Regions from separate parts of the Martelella sp. FLE1502 genome, predicted to be linked through region 1. Evidence: riboswitches for the same ligand, from Rfam matches in the RefSeq annotation. Region 1 holds a riboswitch; the other holds the start of a gene.
The links. A riboswitch is a leader RNA that binds a small molecule or an ion and turns the genes downstream of it on or off. The one in region 1 is predicted to bind S-adenosylmethionine.
Positions count from the first base shown of each region.

Region 2: it holds a riboswitch for S-adenosylmethionine, as region 1 does, so the genes downstream of both, V6767_RS12720 (O-succinylhomoserine sulfhydrylase) here and V6767_RS14390 (homoserine O-succinyltransferase) in region 1, are expected to answer to the same signal.

Region 1 covers NZ_JBAKFQ010000016.1:6,500-9,900, forward strand. Annotated here, with positions in the region: gene V6767_RS14385 (aldose epimerase family protein) at 1-700, opposite strand, end outside; gene V6767_RS14390 (homoserine O-succinyltransferase) at 758-1,690, opposite strand; SAM riboswitch at 1,743-1,820, opposite strand; gene V6767_RS14395 (LysE family translocator) at 1,859-2,491, opposite strand; gene V6767_RS14400 (heavy-metal-associated domain-containing protein) at 2,640-2,843, shown strand; gene V6767_RS14405 (heavy metal translocating P-type ATPase) at 3,196-3,401, shown strand, end outside.
Region 2 covers NZ_JBAKFQ010000013.1:56,814-60,214, forward strand. Annotated here, with positions in the region: gene apaG (Co2+/Mg2+ efflux protein ApaG) at 1-315, opposite strand, end outside; gene V6767_RS12720 (O-succinylhomoserine sulfhydrylase) at 369-1,553, opposite strand; SAM riboswitch at 1,587-1,664, opposite strand; gene V6767_RS12725 (2'-deoxycytidine 5'-triphosphate deaminase) at 1,735-2,823, shown strand; gene V6767_RS12730 (YggT family protein) at 2,863-3,153, opposite strand; gene V6767_RS12735 (MFS transporter) at 3,286-3,401, shown strand, end outside.

The sequences.
Region 1 (3,401 bases):
GCCGCCCGTTCGGATATTCCCGTTTCATCGGCTGGGGCTTGCGGAAATCGAACGGCGTGCCCGCCACCGGCGCCAGTTCGCCGGTCGGGATCTGGCGCTCATCGGTCGGCAGATAATGCTCGGCGGCGATCATGATCCGGTGTTCCAGCGTGTCCGTGCCATTGCCGAGATTGAAGTAGCTGTGATTGCAGATATTGGCGATCGTCGGCTTGTCTGTTGTGGTCTCGTAGACCACCGAGAACACGCCGCGCGGCTTGAGCTGAAAATGGGCGCGGATCGTGCAATTGCCGGGAAAGCCGCCGCGACCGTCGCGGTCGACGATCTTCAGCGTCACCCGATCCTCGCCGATCTCCTCGAATTCCCAGAGGCTGACGCTGGTGCCGTCACTGCCGCCATGGAGATTGGTAATGCCGTTTTCGTTGCGGTCAACCTGGTATTCCGTGCCGTCGATCGTGAAGCGGCCATCGGCGATGCGGTTGGAGGAGCGGCCGGGCGTTGCGCCGAAATAGGGCGAATAGTCGAGGTAATTCTCGAACGTCTCGAAGCCCAGCACCAGCGCGTGCGGATGACCGTCCAGGCGCAAATCCTGCACCACCGCGCCCCAGTTGAGTATGTTGGCGGTCAACCCGCCGCCGGAGATCGTGACCCTTTGCACCGCCTGTCCGTCTCGGGTTTTTCCGAAGTCCTGGGGCGTGTTCATTGTTTTTCTCCGCGAAATGTCATTGCGGCGCGATACTGCGCCGGAAAGGGGAGAGCTTCAAGCGCCCTCCCGACCGTTCCCGATTTCTTCCAGATGATAGGGGGTCGTCTGGTAGACCTCGTTGATCCAGTTGCCGAACAAGAGATGGGCGTGCGAGCGCCAGCGGTTCTGCGGCGTGCGCTCGGGGTCGTCGCCAGGGAAATAATTGTGCGGCAGGTCGACCGGCACATTGGCCGCAACGTCGCGCCGGTACTCGTCGCCGAGCGAGTTCGAATCATATTCGATATGGTTGAACATGTAGAGCCGGTTGGCGAATTCCTCATGCGCGAGGCACGGTCCGACCTCCTCGGAATCGATCAGGATCTCCATGCCGGAAGCCTTCGCCAGTTCCGCGCGCCGCACCTCCGTCCAGCGCGACACCGGGACCTGGAAATCATCGGAGAAGCCGTTGAGATAGACCGAGGCCGGCTTCAGGTTCTGGTGGCGATAGATGCCGAAGGCCTTCTTGTCGAGAAGATGCTTGGCGACGCCGTGGAAATGATAGGCCGCCGCCATCGCGCCCCAGCAGATGTTCATCGTCGAGTGGCAATGGGTGGTGGTCCAGTCGAGGATCTCCTTCAGCTCATCCCAGTAGGTGACTTCCTCGAAGGCGAGCGTCTCGACCGGCGCGCCGGTGATGATGAAGCCGTCGAACTTGCGGTCGGCGACCTCGTCCCAGGTATTGTAGAACGACAGCAGATGCTCGATCGGCGTGTTCTTGGCCTTGTGGCCGCCGACGCGAATGAGAGAAAGTTCGATCTGCAACGGCGAGGCGCCGAGCAGGCGGGCGAACTGCAGCTCGGTCTTGATCTTGTTCGGCATGAGATTGAGCAGCCCGAAGTGCAGCGGGCGGATATCCTGCCGCTCCGCAACCGTTTCCGTCTTGACCCGCACGCCTTCCGCAATCAGCGTTTCATAGGCGGGCAGTGTGTCTGGAATCTTGATAGGCATGTTCACATCCATACAAACAGAAAACCGGCCGCGTACAAATCGCAGGCCGGGGGCTTCCGCTCGCTCGGCCCTTTAGCGACTTGTTTAACGTGGCTGCAAGCCGGCCGGCCAAATCACCACGAGGAAGAAGTCAATAGCGCCGCGCGGGGCAGGCGTCAACATTCCGGCTTATGACGCCGCCCGCCGCCATGTCGCCGTGGCAATGCCCATGGCCATCAGCGCGCCGCCGCCGAGGCGGGGCAGAAGGGCGGTGACGGGGGGGGAGGCGAGCTTTTGCCGGAGCCTGTCGGCGGCAAGCGCATAGGCGAGCGCGTTGAGGGCGGCAAGCGTGACGAAGGTCGCGATCAGGATGGCGAATTGCGGGAAAAGCGGCGCCTGCGGCTGCACGAATTGCGGCACGAAGGCGATGAAGAACACGATCGATTTCGGGTTTAGCGCGGTCACCATCAGGGCATGGGTGAAAACATGCCGGGGCGGGAGGGTGGCTTCCGACGCTGAGGGCACGGCATCGCCGACGCCCTTGCTGCGAAACAGCTTGAAGCCGAGATAGACGAGATAGGCCGCGCCGATCCATTTCAGCACCATGAACAATTGCGCCGAGGCCAGCACCAGCGCGCCGAGACCGGCAAGCGAAGCGGTCATGGCGATGAAATCGCCGAGCGCGACGCCGGCGACTGTCGCCAGCGCCACCCGCCGGCCCTGGCTCAAAGCGTAGCTCAGCACCAGCAGGACTGTCGGTCCGGGGATCAGCAGCAGCGCGGTCGATGCGGCGGCGAAGGCGAGCCAGATATGCAGGTCCATGGCGTTTCATCTCCTGTTTCGGCAAGCAAAGACAGAGGTCGAGATCGTTTTCAAGCGTGGTGACAAGAAAAATCGCCGCACCGCCCTTGACCTTCCAGCAACTGGAAGCCCCATCTCTGTCGCAACAGGTTCCAGAAGGAGAATGGCAATGACCGAGACCTTGAAGATTGAAGGCATGGGCTGCGGCGGCTGCGTCGCCACCGTGACCAAGGCGCTTTCCGCCGTGCCGGGCATTTCCGACGTGGCGGTCAGCCTCGATAGCCACGAAGCCAGGTTTCAAATGGCTGCGCCCGCAACGCGCGCGCAGGCGGTAAAGGCCGTCGAGGATGCCGGCTACGACGTGAAGGGCTGAGGCGGAGCCAGCCGATTATGGCTGGGCTGTCTTGATCCGAAAACGCCGCAGCCAACAATCTCCCCCCTTGAGGGCAGGGCTATCGCAGATAACTGTTTCGCATAGCCCCCCAATCTTCTCGCCCCGGAGGGGAGAGATGTCGCGACAGCGACAGTGAGGGGGGAGCCTATCACCGCGAACGCCCTCACTGTTCTGGGAGGCTGCTTTACCCTCACTGCCCCTTTCGGGGCATCTCTCCCGCAAGCGGGAGAGAGTATTGGGAGCAAGCCGCTACGCCGTATGCGATAACCCTAGCCTCAAGGGGGAGAGTGTTTGGAGCGAGCGGCGAGCCATAGACCAAAGGAAAATGACAATGGAACAGACGCTTGCGAAAAAGCCCACCCACATCACCCTGCCGGTGACGGGCATGACCTGCGCGTCCTGTGTGCGCAGCGTGGAGCGGGTCGTGGGCCGAGTGGAGGGCGTTTCGGCGGTCTCCGTCAATCTCGCCACCGAGACGGCCGATGTCGCGCTTGATGACCCCAAGGCCGCCGGCGACGTGGTCGCGGCGATCGAAAA
Region 2 (3,401 bases), on a different contig from region 1:
TTTGACGATGTAGTGGCCGACCATGATGCCGGAGGGCGTGTCCAGCGGCGCGGCGGATTGGTAGCTGTAGCGCTCTTCCGGGGCGATCATCGGATGCTTGCCGGCAATGCCGTCGCCCGACACGGTTTCGACAATGCCGCTGGCATTGGTGATCGTCCAGTGGCGGGAGACGATCTCGATCCGGTCTCTCCGGTGATTGGCGATCTCGATCTCGTAGGCCCAGACGAAATGCGCGTCCTCCGGCATGGAGTGGTTTTCCAGAAAGCTTGGCCTGACGCTGACCTCGATCTCGTGGGTGATCGCCCTGTAGTGCACTGGTTCTCCCTGTAGGCCCCGGGCGGCTTAACCGCCCGTGAAGCCAATGTGGCTCAGACCGGCAGTTTGGCAAGGGCCTGGGCGAAATCCTCGATCAGATCGTCGGTGTCCTCAATGCCGGCCGAGAACCGGATCGTGCCGCCGGTAATGCCGAGTTCGAGGCGAGCTTCCTCCGCGAGGTTCTTGTGCGTCGTGGTCGCCGGATGGGTGATCAGGCTCTTGGCGTCGCCGAGATTGTTGGAAATCGAGACGATCTCCAGTTGGTCCTGCAGCGCGAAGGCGGCGTCCTTGCCGCCCTTCAGTTCAAACGCGACCAGAGTGGAGCCGGCGGCCATCTGCTTCTTCACGATCTCGGCCTGGGGGTGGTCATCGCGGCCGGGATAGATGACGCGCTCGATCTGTTTCTGGTCGGCCAGGAAATCGGCAATCCGGCCCGCGGTCTCGGTCTGCTGACGCACGCGCAGCGGGAAGGTTTCGAGACCCTTCAGAAGCAGCCAGGCATTGAACGGGGAGAGGGCAGGGCCGGTATGGCGATAGTAATCCTGCAGCTCCTCCTCGATCCACTCCTTCGACGACAGCACGATGCCGCCAAGGACGCGGCCCTGACCGTCGATATGCTTGGTTGCCGAATAGACGACGATGTCGGCGCCGAGCTCCAGCGGCTTCTGGTAAAGCGCGGTGGCAAACACATTGTCGACCACGGTGCGGGCGCCGGCCTGTTTGGCAAGCGCCGCGACGCCGGCGATATCGACCACTTCCAGCGTCGGGTTGGTCGGGCTTTCGAGGAAGAACAGCTTCGTATCGGGCCGGATCGCGGCTTCCCAGTTGGCAAGGTCGCGGCCATCGACCAGCGTGCATTCGATGCCGTATTTCGGAGCGAGCGTCTCCACCACCCAGCGGCAGGAGCCGAAAAGAGCGCGGGCCGCGACGATATGATCGCCGGCCTTCAACTGGCACAGGATCGCCGCGGAAACGGCGGCCATGCCCGAGGCGGTGGCGCGGGCATCCTCGGCGCCTTCCAGCGCGCACATGCGTTGCTCGAACATCGCATTGGTCGGGCTGCCGTAGCGGGCGTAGATGAAGCCCTCTTCCTCGCCCTTGAAGCGGGCCTCGGCGGCGGCGGAATTTTCATAGAGAAAGCCCTGGGTGAGGAAGATGCCCTCCGACATTTCGCCATATTGCGAACGGAGGCTGCCGCCGTGAACGAGCTTGGTCTGAGGACGCCAGGAATTCTTCATCTTTGATCTCCAAACAAAAAAACCGGTCGCGCGGGACCGGTTCACCCGGCCTTTTAGCTAGTTGTTTAACGTGGCTGCAAGCCGACCGGCCAAATCACCACGGGTATAAAGGCGGCATAATCCCTATAAGCGCTTGCGTCAATTCTGAAAGCTTGGTTTTGTCGCGCAACAGGAGCAAAACATGTCACAAAAGCCCGGAATTCTGGCCGATCGCGCGATCGCCAGCCTTTTTGAGAACGGTAATCTGATTGCAGCCGCACCGCGCGACCACGACCAGATCCAGCCGGCAAGCCTCGATCTGAGGCTCGGCGCCAAGGCCTATCGCGTGCGCGCAAGCTTCCTGCCGGGCCCCGGCCACAAGGTCGAAGACAAGCTTTCGCGCCTTTCCCTGCACGAGATCGACCTCACCGAGGGCGCGGTGCTGGAGACCGGCTGCGTCTATATCGTGGAATTGATGGAGGCGCTGAAGCTTAAGGACGGGCTGTCGGCCTCGACCAATCCGAAAAGCTCCACCGGCCGCCTCGATATCTTCACCCGGGTGATCTCCGACTACGCGCAGGAATTCGATATCATCCCGGCCGGCTACGAGGGCCCGCTTTATCTTGAAATCTCGCCGCGCACCTTTCCGATCATCGTCCGGCAGGGGTCGCGGCTGTCGCAGATCCGCTTTCGCACGGGGCAATCCGTGCTCACCGAGTCCGCCCTTCTGGCGCTGCACGAGCGCGAAACGCTGGTGGCAAGCGAGATGCCGAATGTCTCCGGCGGCGGGATCGCGCTGTCGATCGATCTGGCGGGTGAGGGGCTGGTCGGCTATCGCGGCAAGCATCATACCGGCGTGATCGATGTCGACCGCAAGGCCGGCTACGACGTGCTGGATTTCTGGGAGCCGATCCATGGGCGCGGCAAGGGCGAACTGATCCTCGATCCCGACGAGTTCTATATTCTGGTCTCGCGCGAGGCCGTGCACGTTCCGCCGCTCTGCGCCGCCGAGATGACACCGTTCGATCCGCTGGTCGGCGAGTTCCGGGTGCATTACGCCGGCTTCTTCGATCCCGGCTTCGGCCATGCGGGCGCCGGCGGCAAGGGCGCGCGGGCGGTGCTGGAAGTGCGCAGCCACGAGGTGCCGTTCATCCTCGAACACGGCCAGATCGTCGGCCGGCTGATCTATGAGAACATGCTGGAAATGCCCGAGACGCTTTATGGCGCGGGACTCGGCTCAAACTATCAGGCGCAGGGCCTCAAGCTTTCCAAGCATTTCAGGGCCGGCTGAGCGGCCAACTCTGCGTTGCGGCGGGCCTTGCGGGCGGGCTCAGTAGAGCCGCGGCATGACGCCGGTCAGGATCAGGCGCTGCAGGAAGAACACGATCAACAGCACGATCACCGGCGAGATGTCGATGCCGCCGAGATTGGGCAGGAAATTGCGGATCGGCCGGTAGACTGGCTCGGTGACCGCGTAGAGCCCGCGCCCGATCGAATTGATGAACGGGCTGTGCGCATTGATGATATTGAAGGCATAGAGCCAGGAGAAGATAGCGCTGGCGATGATCACCCACTTATAGATTTCAAGTGCGTAGTAAATCGTCTCGAACAGCGCGATCATGAAGGACTCCCGTTTTTTCCTTGCAAACATTTAGACATTCAATTCTAAACGAGCAAGGGGCGGTGGGTTTTGTCCGGTATTTATTGCCGGTTGCGCCCTCAGCGCATTGTGTCTCCCGAAAGCTTATCCAAGATGACCCTGTCCCCCTCCGGCGCCCGCTTCGATGCCTTCCGCCACAAAGGCTATTCGCTCTATTTCTTCTCGCGGTTTCTCGGCACGTTCGCGGTCCAGATCGTTTCCGTCGCCGT